4 regions of the Fundidesulfovibrio butyratiphilus genome follow, and region 4 is predicted to be linked to each of the others. Evidence: riboswitches for the same ligand, from Rfam matches in the RefSeq annotation. Region 4 holds a riboswitch; each other region holds the start of a gene.
What was found. A riboswitch is a leader RNA that binds a small molecule or an ion and turns the genes downstream of it on or off. The one in region 4 is predicted to bind cobalamin.
Positions count from the first base shown of each region.

Region 1: linked by a shared signal. The riboswitch ahead of ACYQ01_RS16280 (TonB-dependent receptor plug domain-containing protein) and the one ahead of cobT (nicotinate-nucleotide--dimethylbenzimidazole phosphoribosyltransferase) in region 4 are both predicted to bind cobalamin.
Region 2: linked by a shared signal. The riboswitch ahead of ACYQ01_RS07590 (radical SAM protein) and the one ahead of cobT (nicotinate-nucleotide--dimethylbenzimidazole phosphoribosyltransferase) in region 4 are both predicted to bind cobalamin.
Region 3: linked by a shared signal. The riboswitch ahead of ACYQ01_RS07480 (FecCD family ABC transporter permease) and the one ahead of cobT (nicotinate-nucleotide--dimethylbenzimidazole phosphoribosyltransferase) in region 4 are both predicted to bind cobalamin.

Region 1 covers NZ_BAAHXA010000003.1:15,907-19,735, reverse strand. The annotation lists gene ACYQ01_RS16280 (TonB-dependent receptor plug domain-containing protein) at 1-1,917, opposite strand, end outside; cobalamin riboswitch at 2,034-2,227, opposite strand; gene ACYQ01_RS16275 (DUF2333 family protein) at 2,794-3,678, shown strand.
Region 2 covers NZ_BAAHXA010000001.1:1,605,063-1,608,891, forward strand. The annotation lists gene ACYQ01_RS07580 (tetraacyldisaccharide 4'-kinase) at 1-431, opposite strand, end outside; gene ACYQ01_RS07585 (Bax inhibitor-1/YccA family protein) at 477-1,178, opposite strand; cobalamin riboswitch at 1,427-1,563, shown strand; gene ACYQ01_RS07590 (radical SAM protein) at 1,843-2,769, shown strand; gene ACYQ01_RS07595 (glycosyltransferase family 2 protein) at 2,766-3,829, shown strand, end outside.
Region 3 covers NZ_BAAHXA010000001.1:1,583,337-1,587,165, forward strand. The annotation lists gene ACYQ01_RS07470 (carbon-nitrogen hydrolase family protein) at 1-196, opposite strand, end outside; gene ACYQ01_RS07475 (SGNH/GDSL hydrolase family protein) at 314-1,345, opposite strand; cobalamin riboswitch at 1,413-1,598, shown strand; gene ACYQ01_RS07480 (FecCD family ABC transporter permease) at 1,947-2,981, shown strand; gene ACYQ01_RS07485 (ABC transporter ATP-binding protein) at 2,974-3,771, shown strand; gene ACYQ01_RS07490 (ABC transporter substrate-binding protein) at 3,771-3,829, shown strand, end outside.
Region 4 covers NZ_BAAHXA010000003.1:507,220-511,048, forward strand. The annotation lists gene ACYQ01_RS18390 (glycosyltransferase) at 1-16, opposite strand, end outside; gene ACYQ01_RS18395 (ATP-dependent 6-phosphofructokinase) at 87-1,424, shown strand; cobalamin riboswitch at 1,484-1,660, shown strand; gene cobT (nicotinate-nucleotide--dimethylbenzimidazole phosphoribosyltransferase) at 1,775-2,839, shown strand; gene ACYQ01_RS18405 (hypothetical protein) at 3,013-3,207, shown strand; gene ACYQ01_RS18410 (PAS domain S-box protein) at 3,209-3,829, shown strand, end outside.

The DNA.
Region 1 (3,829 bases), 490 kb from region 4:
GATGTTGTTCACGGAGATCGAGGCTTCCAGCTTTTCTACGGGGCGGTACGAGAGCTTGGCGTTGAAGACGAAGAAGGGGTCCTTGTCCACCACGTTGCCGTAGGCCGGGGAATAGGGGTTGAAGTCCTGCACCTTTTGATCGCCCTGCCACTGGGCGGAGAGGTCAAGGCGCAGGGTTTCGTTCCAGCCGATTTGCAGGCCGGGGGTCAGGGTGTAGCGCGAAAGCCCGAGCACCGTGTCCGTGCCGCGCGCGTTGACCAGGGTGTCGTCGAGCTCGGCGCGTTCGAAGAACCAGATCCAGTTGAGCGACGGCGTAAGGCTGAAACGATTGGTTCCGGCGTCGAACGTGTGGGTGTAGCGCACGAAGCCTTCCAGGCCGGAGAGCCGCCAACCCGAGGAGTTCACCCATGTCTGGGACGCGGTTGCGGGCAGGGTGGCCGTGGTGATGGCGTCGTTGTAGGCGGTGTTGAAGTAGGTCCCCGAGAATTCCAGTCCGTTCCAGGTCACGTCCGCGCCGGCCTCGCCGGTGACGCTGGTTTCGGGCTTGAGGCCCGAATTGCCCAAATACCACGTGCCCCACTGCTGAAAGCGTCCGCTGAACTTGTAGGCGTCGGGCGGGGTGAAGGCCGAGCCGGCCGTGGCGCGCAGGGTCAACCAGTCAGTGGCGTTCCAGTTCGCGCCGAATCGCCAGCTCAGGTGATCCATGGTCTTGTCCCGCGAAACCACGTCGCAGAGCACGGTGTTGCCGTTTATGCGCAGCTGGTAGTTGTCGTATCGCAGTCCGCCAAGCAGCGTGATGTCGCCCAGAGTGAGCTTTTCCTCCCCATAGGCGGCCCAGTTCGCGTAGCGGGAATCCGGTGCATAGACCCCGTCCCCGTCGCGTTTTTCCTCGGTGTTCTGGTATCGCGCGCCCAGGGTGAAACGGCCGAACGAAAAGGTGGGCACGGTGACGCGTCCGTCCAGGCCGATCTGATCGGTATTGAACTTCGAGCTGTCGTAATAGGGCGTGTCGGTGTTGTCGTACTCGTGCCGGTTGGCCCAGAAAGCCAGCCGCCAGTCCACGTCGACGGCGCTGGAGCCGCCGGTGTAGGTGGCGGCGAAATTCTTGAGCACGTCGTCCACCTTGGCGCTGGGGGTGCGCGAATAGACCGGGCCGGGATCCCCCACGTCGTAGGCGTTGAAGAAGTTGGCCATCAGGTGGAGGGCGTGTCCTTCGACGGGACGAATGGTCACCGTGCCCGAGGCCGCGCCGTCGTGGTAGGCGGTGTTGGGGTAGCGCCATCCGCCGCTGGCGTCGTAGGCGTCGACGCTGGTGACGCGTCCGGCCAGGCTGGCTCCCAGCGAGCCGTTTTCCAATCCGCCCTGGATGTCGGCCCGGGGCTCGACGCGGTTGAAGCTACCGTAGCGGACTTCCGCCGCGCCCGAGGGTTTGCCCTTGCCGCGCCGGGTGATCACGTTGATGACCCCGCCCATGGCCGAAGCGCCGTAGAGCACCGAACCCGGTCCGCGCATGACCTCCACCCGCTCCACGTTGCCCAGGGGGATGAGCGCCAGGTTGCCCGTGGCCACGGGGTTGCCGTCCACCAGAACCAGGGTTTTGGCGTCCATGTTGGCCCCGGGCGAGGCGTAGGTGTCGAAGCCGCGCAGCTTGGCGCTGGAATAGGCCCCGGGGTACTTGGTCACCGAGGCCGGAACCTTGAGGGCGACGAGATCGTCCAGTGTGGAAGCCCCGAGTTCGTCGATGGCTTTTCGATCGATGACCTGGACGTGGACCGGGGTCTGGGTGCTGGCCGAGGGCTCGGCCGTGGCCGTGACCACCATTTCCGGCAGTTCGCGTGGTTGTCCGCCACGATCTTCGGCCAGGGCCGCGCTGGCCGAAAAAAGAAGCAGAGAAAGGACTAACGCCGCACAACGCATAAAAAAACCTCCTTCTTCATCGGGTTGAAGAGGAGGCTTCGAGGAGGGAACGGACGAAAAGCCCCATCCGTCTTCGGAAAGGGGACGCGTCCGCGTTTCGGCTTGGCCTCGAAGCCTACGACACGCTGTCGCAGGCTGGTTTCCCGGCTTAAGGATCGTTCTACTCGCCGCACCTTCCCATCCGCGCCCTGGCGGACAGTGGCGTCACGCGGCTTTCGTCCCCTCTTACGGTTGCGGGCCAGCGCCGGACTTTCACCGGACTTCCCATTTCGCCTCATGGATATTGAGGACCTGCGACGTTGGCAGTGGCCCTACAACCGGGAGTGCGCCCTGTCAAGGCGAGGCCCGAAGGGGCGCGCGACCCGTATTGCGGGCTGCGGTCCTGTTCGGGGAGCGGCGCGCCGCTCCTGTTTTTCAGACGCACATCGGGAATGCGCGGACCCGGTGGCGCAGGATCTTCGCGCGGTCACGGTTTTGTTGTTATTTCGTTCGCCGGCCCTTCGTGGGGCTTTGGTGGGGCGGAGGGAGGCCCGGAGTCTGACAAATAGGCGGGAAAAGTCTCTCCTTTCGGTTGGGTTCGGCTTCCAGGCGAGGTCGCGGGGCGAAGTGCCAAGAAAAACGATAGTATGACACGCCTTGACCTGATTCAAGGAACGAGTTAAAAAATTCACAAGAAGATGGAGTCGTTCAAAATTGGTGTTGGCAGCCGCTGACTCCTGCCGCTGACAAAACGGTAGGAGTTTTTTCAATTTCAATCTGACTGATCATTTTTGTCTTGGGGGAGGTCGTATGTCACCCATTTTTCGTGTCCAGGGCGTATTGTCTGCTGTTACTTCGGCAATAAAGCAATGCAAGAGAGTCCGCTTTGGAAAACCAGTGAAGATCCTGCTGGTCGTCCTGTTGCTCGTCTGCCTTTATTATGGTGTTGGGCAAATTTCAGGACGTGTCAATTCGGAATATCTTCCCGAGCATGAACTTGCTTCCGGGAAAAGTCACATCATACAAACGATGAGTGACATGATCGAGCGCGAACTCGATACCGGATGGGCTCCCAGCGCACTGGTGTCTCCAATCAGAATGCGCCTGGACGTGAAGGCTTTTCAAAGGGGCGAGCATTTTGTTCTTCGGAGAATGAGCCAGCACATACCTCATCTGTTCAGAATCGGAGCTGAAAGCCCCGCGGGAGCGGAGTTGCTCGACGCAGCCGACGATTTCAATAGAAGCCCTGATTCGTGGTCTCTTTTCAGTGAAGATGACAGCAGGGACCGTTTTGCCCAGGGATTGAACCGCTACAAGTCTTTTAATGACCGCCTGGGAAAGGGAGAAATTCCCCAGTTGAGTCCGAGAAGCGATCAGCTGGAAGATATCATCAATGAGATGAATGCGATACTCAGTTCAGAGTACACGCGCTTGAGAAACGTGTACAGGGAAGGAAATTACGTGTGGAACGTCAGGGGCGCGTTTTATCATGCCCAGGGCGTTGTCTACGCCACGAGTGAATTGTTCAAGGCCATACAGCACGATTTTCAGCCCGTGTTGGAACGGCAGTCCGCTGTCAATACGATGAATATTTTGATTGAAACATCAGGCGGCAGTGTCGGGGAAAAGCCGGCCCTTGTCCTCAATTTCAGCGGGTTTGGCGTGCTGGGAGGAAACATTCATGCGCTGATGGGCACTATTTCCGATACGCTTGTCCAGCTTAACGCCTTGCGAGACGCCATCGCCAGGGGGACCGGCAGCGGAGTGGGGAGCAGACCGTAGCGATTCATAGCAATCCCGATTGGATGTGTCGTCAAGAGGACGTCAGGCCCGGGGCGCGTTGTGTTTGCGCCAGGACTTGACGTCCTTTTGCGTTTGCAAGCGGGGATGTCGGGCGTGCGGCGGTGGATCACGTTGTCCTGGCCCGACGGCA
Region 2 (3,829 bases), on a different contig from region 4:
AGATAGAAGTCGGGATTGGCGGCCTTTTTCGCGGCTCGTCCCGCCCGCGCCGGCCTGCGGTCGCAATAGACCAGGGCTTCCGGCCGGTAGCGCGCCAGCAGGGCGGCTTGCGCTCCGCAGTGAAAGGGGTCGGTGCCGGCATCCACGCGCATGGGGGGATCGCTCGGCCCGCCCCATCCGGGATGAACCAGGGCCGCCGCGCGAAGCCCCCGCGCCCGGGCCCAGCCGAGCATCCAGGCCGAGACGAGCGTTTCTCCCCACGCCCCCACGGCCAGGGTGCCCACCCCGACGCACGGGGCCTTGGGATTCCAGGACGGAAGCAGGCGCTTGCGGTACAGCCAAGCCGAGGCCCGACGCCCCAAAGCGTACAGGCCGGCGGGAAGGGAAAGCAGGGGACGCAGACGACGCTGCCAGTCAAGAAGCTCGTTCATGGGAAGAAAGGCCGGGAACCCGCAGGTCCCCGGCCCGATTCGGTGCTAGTCGCGGCTGGAGCCGAAGAGGCGAAGCATCATGAGGAAGAGGTTGATGAAGTCGAGATACAGGGTGAGCGCGCCCATGATGGAGCCCCGGCGCAGGGCCGCGGCGTCGTCCATGGGGGCGTAGTCGCCCATGTCCTTGAGCTTCTGGGTGTCGTAGGCGGTGAGTCCCGTGAAGATCAACACGCCCACGCAGCTGATGATGAGATCCATCATCGTGTTCTTGAGAAAGACGTTGACCAGCATGGCCAGCAACAGGCCGATGAGGCCCATGAAAAGAAAGCTGCCCAGGGAGGTCAGGTCGCGCTTGGTGACCATGCCGTAGACGCTCATGGCCACGAACATGCCCGCGCTCACGGCAAAGGCCGAGGCGATGGAAGAGCCCGTGTACACGAGAAAGATCGGAGCCAGGGTGACGCCGTTGAGTCCGCTGTAGACCAGGAACAGGCCGGTGGCCGCTCCGGGAGACATGCGCGAAACGCGGGCCGAGAGGTAGAACACCATGCCCAGTTCCGCGATGAGCAGCACCCAGATGAGCGGGGAGCCGAAAATGGCCTGCATCAGGGCCGGACTGGAAACCACGGCCAGGGACATGACGGCCGTGAGGGCCAGGCCGCCGGCCATCCAGCTGCAGACGCCGCGCATGAAGGCGCTCAGAACCTCGGCGCGCGCGGCTGACTGTTGGGCGTTATAGCTGTACATGTATCGTCCTCCTTGGGGGGGTGCTCGTAATAATCACGCGATGAGATAACGCGCCAGGCCGGAACTGGCAAGAGGGGGATCGAGCCCGAACGTTAGCGGCGAAAACGAAGTTGCTAACGCGACCCGCGCCGGACCTGGCCGAACGCCGCACCGGCCAGGGGCTGAAACCGGGCGCGCGCGTCCGGGCTTGACGCGGTTTCGGCCGGGAGCTATTGGCCAAGGGTCTGCCTTATGACCTTTCGAGAAACGGAAGACGGTGCAAATCCGTCGCAGACGCGCTGCTGTAAGCGGGGAGAATCGGCCGCATCCACTGGGTAAGCCCCGGGAAGGATGCCGGCCATGAGACCCTGGTCCCGCGAAGGGACCGACCCGCAAGCCAGAAGACGCCTCGAAACGGTCGGCGTCCGAGCCTCGCGACATGGGCCGGAGTGACCAGGACGGGCGTCGCTTGCCGGCCACGCCGCGTCGTATCACCCCGTGCCCGTTTTCCCTCCAGGGAGAACGGGCGGATTCGTTTTCGCCCTCCCGCATCCGGTTCGTTTCGGTTCGCCGACCACAACCCGCGCCCAGCGCGGCGGAAACGGTTCGGACGCGCCCAAGTTTCGCGCCCGCCTGGCCGTCCAGGTCCGACCGGCTCCGTCCGCGCCCGCGCCGACGAGGGACCATGATACCGCTCGCCCGGATGCGCATCATCCAGATCGACATCACCAACGCCTGCCGCAACCGGTGCTCCAACTGCACCCGGTTCACCGGCCATCACCGCAAACCGTTCTTCATGGACTGGGATACGTTCCGCAGGGCCGTGGATTCCCTGGCGGACTTCCCGGGCATGGTGGGCATGATCGGCGGCGAGCCCCTGCTCCATCCCCGATTCGCCCGCATGGCAAAATACCTGGCCGAACGCGTGCCCGACAAGACCCGACGCGGGCTGTGGTCCACCGTGCCGGCGGATCTGGGCCGGCGCTACGGCCCCCTGGTGCGCGAAATCTTCGGCCATCTCTTCTGCAACGACCACAGCGCCGACCGCATCCTGCACCAACCCCTGCTCGTGGCCGCGCGCGAGATGGTGCCCGACGAAAACGAAATGTGGCGGCTGATCGACGCCTGCTGGGTGCAGACCACCTGGTCGGCCTCCATCACGCCCAAGGGGGCGTTTTTCTGCGAGGTGGCCGCCAGCCTGGACATGCTTTTCCACGGCCCCGGGGGCTGGCCTATCGAGCCCGGCTGGTGGCGACGCGTGCCCGAGGACTACCGGGAGCAAAAACTGCGCTCCTGCCCCCGTTGCGGCTGCGCCATTCCGCTCCAGCGCCGCCCGAGCGTCGAAGAGATCGACGACGTGAGCCCCGGCAACCTGGAAGCGCTCCTGGCCATCCGCTCGCCCAAGGCCCTGGCCGGTCGGGTGCGGATCTACGACGCGGGTCGGGCCAAGGACTGGAACCCGGACCCCAATTGGTACATGTCCGACATGCGGGACGAAAAGGCCTATCGCGAGCGCATAGAAGCCCGCTTCGCCGCGGCCCCCGACAGCGACGCGCGCCCCTGCGACGCGCCGTCCCCGCACCCCCTGGACAAAGGACCGCACGTCTCATGACGATCCATCATCTGCTGAGCCGGCCCGGCGCGATCGGCCAGGCCATGCGCCAGGCCCAGGCCCTTTCGTCCGGACGCGCCGCCGGCCCGGACCAGGTTCACGCCCGCAAGCCGCGCGTCAGCTTCATCGTGACCAGCTACAACTACGCCCGGTACATCGTGGAGTGTCTGCGTTCGGTCCTGGCCCAGACCTACGACAACTGGGAGTGCGTGGTGGTGGACGACGCCTCGTGCGATCAGAGCGTGGCCCTGGTGCGCGAGTTCCTGGAACAAAACCGGTCCGGGGAGCGTTTTCGGCTCCTCGAACGTGCGGCCAACGGTGGCCAAATGGAAGCCTTTCGCGACGGCCTGGCCCTGTCCACGGGCAGTTTCGTGGTCATGCTGGACGCCGACGACACGCTGTTGCCCGACTTCGCCCTGGCCCACCTGCGCGCCCACCTGACCCTGGGGCCCACCGTGGCCTTCACCAGTTCGAACCAGTACCAGATGAGCTCCACCGGCGAGATCATCGGCGGCCAGCACATGGATCACCAGTCCAAGGGGCGGTTCCGCCACGTGCGCGCGACGAGCTTTCAGCGGGGATTCTGGGTCTGGGCCACGGCCAGCAGCATGATGTTTCGCCGCTCCACCCTGGAGCTGGTCATGCCTCCGCCCAGCTCCACGTTCTCCATCTGCGCGGACTACTACATCGCGCACTTCTGCAACCTGATCGGCGACTCCCTGCTCATCCCCACGATCCACGGCTGCTACCGCCGCCACGGGAAGAACAATTTCGGCTCCAACCCGTTGCTGGGCAATTTGAACAGCGTGGGCGACATGCGCAACCATCCGCCGCACGAGAGCTTCCGCAGGGCCATGGTGGCTCATGTTCTGGGGAACATCGACCGATTCCGGCCCATTTTCATGGAAAAAGGACTGGTGAACCTGCTGCTGCGCATGGTCAAGCCCGGCGAGCTCCCGGGCCTGGTCAAGCACCATCCCGAGGCGTTTCCCAGGCCCCTGCCCTACTACCTGCTCCAGGCTTGGAAGTGCTGGTGGAAAAAGAAAACGACGCCCGCCAG
Region 3 (3,829 bases), on a different contig from region 4:
AGGCCGGGGAGTCTTCCTCCTCCAGGGGCAAGGTGGCCACGTCGCGGGCTATGCGCACGTCCTGGTCGACTTCGAGCACACTGATGAGTTCCTCTTCGTAGTCCAACGCCACGTGGTAGATGGTGGCGAAGAGTTCGTACAAGCGGGCCAGTTTGCAGAAGTCTATGGATTGTAACGTCTCGAGCAAGGACGCCACGGGACGAACCTCCTGAATTGGTCCGCCGTGCGGACCGGGATGGACCTTCTGGTCGGTCTCTTTCTCTGGATACCCGGACGAAAGGCGGTTGTCCAACCCCCTTTGCCCGGGTCGGCGTTATTGCACCATGGGCACGCCCCAGTACTGCTTGGGCACGAAATCCTTTTCCTTGAGAAACTTGGTCAGCTCCCAGGCGAGAACCCCGCTGGCCGCCTCGTTGGGATGGCGAAAGGGGTCGTGGGCCAGAACCATTTCGTCGTTGACCAGGGGCGTGCCCACGTAGAGGCACGGGGGACCGCCCTGTTTAAAGGCGTCCACGAACATCTGGCCCACCCGGGTGAACAGGATGAACTTGGCCCCGTGTTCCTGGCTTTCGCGGTCGAAAAGGCGGGCGATGTCCAGTCCCAGCCCCACGGTGTCGGCCCAGAACTTGGGATCGAGCGGAGGTCCGACCTCGCCGGGCTTGGCCTTGGGGATGGCCATCCAATACACGGTGTTGCGCAGGATCTCGTAGGTACGACACCAGGTCGCGGCAAACCGGTCCGCCGCCACAAGAGCCATGAACAGGGGAGAATTGTTGGTCACGGGAGAATTCTTGAGCTCCAGCTTGCCGTTTTCCTCCACGAAACGCGGCTTGCCCAGGCGCCAAATGCTGTCGGTCATGTGCCGAAAGTCGGCAAAGTGCGGCACGTAGCAGATCACCAGATCCGGGTGGAGCTTGTAGCCGTCGCGGCGCACCCGCAAGAGCATCTGGTCGATGCCGTAGCCGCTCACGGCCAGGTTCACCACCTCGACGTTCTTGAAGTACCCCTGAAGCAACACGGGCAAGGTGAACCGTTCGCGCAGTCCGAAACCGAACGCGTGGGAGTCGCCCACCACCACGATGCGGAACGTGCCTTCGGGCTTTTCGGGCGTCACCACCGGTCCGCGATAGCCCTGGTCGTTGATGGCGTATTCCACGTCCACCCCGGTGGTCTTGGACCAGGCCGTGGCCCCGGGCTTGAGCGACCATCCCAAGTCCGGATCAAAGCACCCGATCTGTTGCGGCACCACAAAGCCCCAGGTGCGATCGAGCATGCGCCAAAAAATGCGCGACGACACTTCAATAAAAGCAAGCAGGCAGAGAATGTAGAGAATTGCACGCTTCATGCTGGGGCCGGTAGCAGTTTGACGGGGCGTTTTGCAAGACCCTCTTTGACAGGGGTCGGGCTTTGTCCTAGGAAACTGGCGTTCCGGCCCCCTGAATATGGGGCGCTTGCGAGGGAATCCGGTGCGAAACCGGAGCGGTCCCGCCGCTGTGACCGGGGACGAAACCCGCCAGACGCCACTGCCCACGGGCGGGAAGGCGCGGGGAGTAGAATGATCCGGAAGCCAGAAGACCTGCCGGAACGCCGGGCGCGGCCATGCTCCCGGACCGGGCGAACACGTCCGCCCGGCCGGGAGCATGGCCGACTTCCACGATCGGTTTCCGAAGTCGCATGCCGCGCGTCACGGAGCCGAATGCGGAAGCGCCCGGCCGCCTGGCCCGGATTCCCTGGCGGACGCCCGAGCCCGGTTCCCGAGGAGGAAACACCGTGATTTTGTCCCGCGCGTCCCGCATTCGACGCCTTTCGTCCTTGCCGCCCCGCCGCGCATGCGGCAACGCGTTTCGTCAGGCCGAGCCCGCGACCAGCGCTCGTCGCCTGGGCGCGCGTGCGCGTTTCGCCCGTTTCGCGGTCCGCGTCGCCTCTCCCCTCCCCGGAGCCCGTCCTTGACCCCCCTTCCGGGGCGCTCACGCGCCGGCGCAACGGCCCTGGCCCTGATCGCCGCCTTGGCCCTGCTGGTGGCCTGGGCCGCTTCCAACGGACCGGCCCCCCTGCCCGCCGGGCTGGTGGGGCGCATCCTGGCCGGCAAGCTCCTGGCCTGCTCCTCCTGCCTGGACGGCGTGGGCGACGTGGCCCAACGCCTGGTTCTCGAAATCCGACTGCCCCGCATCGTCGCCGCCGGAGCCGTGGGCGCGGCCCTGGCCCTCTCCGGCGGACTGTTCCAGGGACTTCTGCAAAACCCCCTGGCCGATTCCTACACCCTGGGCGTCTCGGCCGGGGGAGCGCTCGGGGCCTGCCTGGGCCTGCTGGCCGGCGTGGGCGGCCACGGCGAACTGGCCCTGGCCGCCTGTTCCCTGGCGGGCTCCCTGGCCGCGCTCGCCGTGGTGCTGACCCTGGCCACGGCCAGGGGACGCCTCGATCCGGTCACCCTGGTTCTGGCCGGAGTCATCGTGTCCGCCACCTTGCAGGCGGGACTGGGATTCGTGAAGTTTCTGGCCGGCGACAACGTGGCCGGCCTGGTGTTCTGGCTCATGGGCGGATTCGTGGCCAAGACCTGGTCCGAGGCCTGGCTGGCCCTGGGCGGCCTGGGCATGGGACTGGCCGGGGCCGTGGCCTTCGCCCGCGACCTGGACGCCCTGTGCGCGGGCGACGAAACCGCGAAGGGGCTGGGCGTGAACGTGGCCGCGGTGCGCCTGGGGCTCCTCGTCTGCGCCTCGGCCTGTGTCGCGGCCTGCGTGGCCGTCTCGGGCATCATCGGTTTCGTGGGCCTGGTGGTGCCCCACATGGTGCGCCTGGCCGCCGGCCCGGCCCATCGCCGTCTCCTGCCCCTGTCCGCCCTGGCCGGAGCCGTCCTCCTGCTGGCGGCGGATACGGCCGTGCGCACGGTCCTGCCCCACGAGGTGCCGGTGGGCGTGCTGACGGCGCTCTTGGGCGGCCCCTACTTCTGCCTGCTCTTCGTGCGCGGAGCGGCCCGTGTGTAGCGCGCGGACGCCCGACCCGGTTCTTTTGCGCGGGACCGGCCTGCGGGTGGTGCGCGGTGGACACGAAGCCCTGGCCGGAGCCGACATCGCGCTGCGAGCCGGCGAAGTGCTGGGCGTGGTCGGGCCCAACGGGGCGGGCAAATCCACCCTGCTTCACTGCCTGGCCGCGCTGGAACGTCCGGCCGCCGGGCGGGTGGAGCTGGCCGGAATCGACGTCTTCACCCTGTCCCGACGCGCCCTGGCCCGCCAAGTGGGCTTTCTTCCCCAGGAAACCCTGGACCGCTTCGGTTTCACGGTGCTCGACTGCGCCCTCATGGGCCGCTACCCCCACCTGGGCCGCTTCGCCGCCCCCGGGGCCCCGGACCTGGACGCGGCCAGGCGGGCCCTGTCCGAAACAGACCTGGCCCACTTGGCGGACCGGTCCGTGACCACCCTTTCCGGCGGAGAAAAACGCCGCGCCGCCCTGGCCCGGGTGCTGGCCCAGGAGACGCGCGTCATGCTGCTCGACGAGCCGGCCTCGGGCCTCGACATCCGCCACGCCCTGGCGGCCATGCGCCTTTTGCGCCAGCGGACCGCCGAAGGGGCCGGCGTGGCCGTGGTGCTGCACGATCTCAACCTGGCCGGAGCCTTCTGCCACAGCGTGCTGATTCTGTCCCAAGGCCGGGTTCTGGCCTGCGGGCCCACGCCCGAAACCCTTACCCGGGAGAACGTGGCCGCCGCCTTCGGCGTGAACTCCCTGGTGGACATCCTGCCCGGCGGGGCCGTGCGGGTGACGTATCTGGAGGCATAATGCGCGTTTTGCTTCGATTTGCCGCATTGGCGCTGCTTTTTCTCCCGACCCTGGCCCT
Region 4 (3,829 bases):
GTGTCGTCGCGGGCATCTTGTCACGCCGCTCGCCTGAGGCTAGGTAGGGGTTGAACCGAAAACATCCCCCCCTTTCGGAGGCTTCCATGCACGAAAACGAACTTCCCGACCAGGGGCTTGCGCACCTTAGCCCCGAACAGACCCGGGTGCCAAGTCTGGGCGAGCCGAAAATCCCCAACCCCCGCCGGGGGTCGATGTTCGTGACCGAAGAGCAGCGGGTGCTCATCAATATCGTGAGCGGCTCTCTCAACGGCCACGCGGCCCAGGCCCAGGTGAGCCTGGAACAAGCCGGACCACGCGAGCGCATCTATTTCGATCCGCCCAAGACCAAGTGCGCCGTGGTCACCTGCGGGGGACTCTGCCCGGGCATAAACGACGTGATTCGCTCCATCGTCATGGAGGCCCATCACGGCTACGGCGTTTCCAAGATCCTGGGCATCCGCTACGGCCTGGCCGGTTTCCTGCCCAAAACCAACCCCAACGTGGTGGAGCTGACCCCGGAATTCGTCTCCCCCATCCATGAGTTCGGCGGCTCGGTCATCGGCTCCTCCCGGGGTCCCCAGCCCGTTGAGGACGTGGTGGATTCCCTCGAACGGCTCAACGTCGGCATGCTCTTCGTGGTGGGCGGCGTGGGCAGCATGCGCGCCGCGCAGGCCATCTTCGCGCTCATCAGCGAACGGGACCTGAAGATCTCCGTGGTCTGCATTCCCAAGACCATCGACAACGACATCCATTTCGTGTCGCGCACCTTCGGCTTCGGCACCGCCGTGGAAAAGGCCATCGAGGCCATCCGCTGCGCCCACGTGGAATCCCTGGGCGCGCCCTACGGCATCGGTCTGGTCAAGGTCATGGGCCGCGAGTCGGGTTTCATCGCGGCCGAGGCGACCCTGGGCATCAAGGAGGTCAACTTCGTCCTGGTGCCGGAGCAGCATTTCGACCTGCAGGGTCCAGGAGGATTTCTCGCCGCCCTGCACGAACGTCTCCACCGCCGGGGCCACGCCGTGGTCGTGGTGGCCGAAGGAGCCGGCCAGGAATACCTGCCCGAATCCCTGCGCACCGACGCCTCGGGAAACCGCTGGCTGGGCGACATTTGCGGGCTGCTCACGACCGAAATCAAGAGCTACTTCAAGGACAAGCTTCCCATCACCCTGAAGTTCATCGATCCCAGCTACATCATCCGCTCGGTGCCGGCCAGCGCGGCCGACCGGGTGAACTGCAACCGGTTGGGCTCCATGGCCGTGCACGCGGGCATGGCCGGCAAGTCCGGCATGATGGTGAGCCTGGTGCATGAAATGCCCGTCCACGTGCCGTTGCCCCTGGTGACCCACTCGCGCAAGCGCATGGCCGTGGACACCTCCTTCTGGCAGCAGGTGCAGGACGCCACGGGACAAGGCCCCCTGGTCAACCCGGCCCCGAAGAGCTGAGGAACCGTTGAAGCGTGCCTCCCGCCGGCGCCTTGACAGGACCAACGCCCGGGACTAGCGTGCCGACCATCGCGACCGTTGCGGGCTGAAGCCCGCCTTGCGGAACACGGTGTGAAACCGTGGCGGTCCCGCCGCTGTGACCGGAGACGATACCCGACACGCCACTGCCCCAGGGCGGGAAGGCCGGGTGGAGGACGACCCGGGAGCCAGAAGACGGACGGACGCGACCACTGACGGATAGAACCTATGGCAACGGCTATCCCTTGGCCCCTTTCGGGGCCAAGGGATTTTTTGTTTTTGCGGCCTTGGGTTCGAACGAAACCCAACCTCCAACCCTGCAAGGAGCCCGCATGCCCAACGACTTTATTTCCCGCCTGGCGCGCATCCGCCCGGTGGACGCCTCCCTGATCCCGGCCGGCCAGGCCCATCTCGACGACCTCACCAAGCCCAAGGGCAGCCTGGGCCGCCTGGAAGAGCTGGCCCTGCGCCTCTATTTGATCGCCAACGGCGGCAAGCCGGCGCCCGATCCGGCTATTTTTTTCGTCTGCGCCGGGGATCACGGCGTGGCTGACGAGGGCGTGAGCGTCTTTCCCCAGGCGGTCACCCGGCAGATGGTGATGAACTTCCTCAACGGCGGCGCGGGAATCAACGTGCTGGCGCGCCAGGCCGGCGCCGACCTCAAGGTGGTGGACGCCGGATGCGCGGGGGGCGACTTTCCCGAGCACCCCATGCTGGTGCGGGCCAAAGTGGGCCCGGGCACGGCGAACATGGCCAAGGGACCGGCCATGACCCGCGAACAGTGTCTGGAAGCCCTGAACGCGGGGTTCGACCTGGCCGATCGGGCCAAGGCCGAGGGTTTCGCCACCGTGGGCACGGGCGACATGGGCATCGCCAACACCACGCCCTCCACGGCTCTGTACTGCGCCTACCTGGGGTTGGACCCGGCCGAGGCCACCGGCCCCGGCACCGGACTGGACGCCTCGGGGGTGGACCGCAAGGTCCGAGTCATCCGTCAATCCCTCGAAGTCAACGCCGCAGCCGTGGCCTCCGGCGACGCCCTGGAAATCCTGTCCGCCCTGGGCGGCTACGAAATCGCCTGTCTGGCCGGGCTGATTCTGGGCGGAGCGGCCAACCGCCAGGCGGTCCTGGTGGACGGCTTCATCTCCGGCGCGGCCCTGGTGGCGGCCTGGAAATTCAATCCGGCGGTCATGGACTACGTGTTCTTCAGCCACGCCTCGGCGGAACCCGGGCACAAGGCCGCCATGGACCGAGTGTCCGCTTCCCCCCTGCTCCACCTGGGCCTGCGCCTGGGGGAAGGCACGGGCGGAGCGCTGGCGCTTCTGCTGCTCCGGGCCGGAGCGGCCGTGTTCAACGAAATGGCCACGTTTTCCAGCGCCGGCGTAAGCCAGGGGTAGTCCGCAAGGCCGCCAAGCGCGCAACTCCCGGCCGAACCTGACGCAATTTGTCCGACACTATGCGGATATCGTTCGTCAAAATCGACGCGTGACAAGAAGTGGCAAAGATCCTATAAGGGGTGAGGCGGATTATCCGTCGAAACCGTCTCACCCCCAGCCGGAGCTTTCCACACGTGAACGACGGTCTGGTCCATTTCGCAACCTACGACGGCTTGGTTCATTCTCCCGACGCCGTTCTGGCTCATCCCTCCGGGGAGTTTCAAGCCAGTCCGCCGGGACAGGTGACCGTACCCACACCGCCGTCCGACGAGGTTGTCCATGTCATCAACGAAGGCGTGATCGGGCACGTCATCAACGAGTTGGTCTGATTTGACCACGCCATCCCCGCATACTTCCTCGGGCAGACGCGGCGCCCGCTCCTTTCAGGACACCGCCATCAGCATTCAGTCCACCCTGCGAATGGCCTTCATGATCGTCACCGTGCTCATGGCGGTGGCCATGTGCCTGAGTTCGCTCATCATGGCCCATCAGAGCGCGATCAAACAGGCCAAGTCCCACCTGGGGTCCGTGGCGGCCATCAAGGGCAGCGCCCTGCTGGCCTGGAACGGGCAATTGCAGGCCGACATGGGCGCGGTGCTGCCCTCCGTGACCACCCTCCCCCTGGCCACGGCACTCCTCGCCCCCGGCCCCAACGCCGCCCCGAACGAACAACGCCAGGAGGCCTTCGCCTCCCTGCTGGCCCATGCGGCCAAGGGCTCGGCCTATTTCACGGAATTTCTCCTGGTCGGTCCCAAGGGGCTGGTCGAGGCCTCCTCCCGGCCCGGAGACAAGGACCGAACCGCCCCGATACCCGCCAGCCTGCTCACCGGACAGAGCTCCCTGTCCACCGTGATCCTGCCTCCTTCCCCGGGAGTCGATACGCCCGAAGCCCTGGTCGTGCGCCCCATTCTCGACGCCTCCGGTCGTCAGATCGGCCTGTTGGCCGGAAAA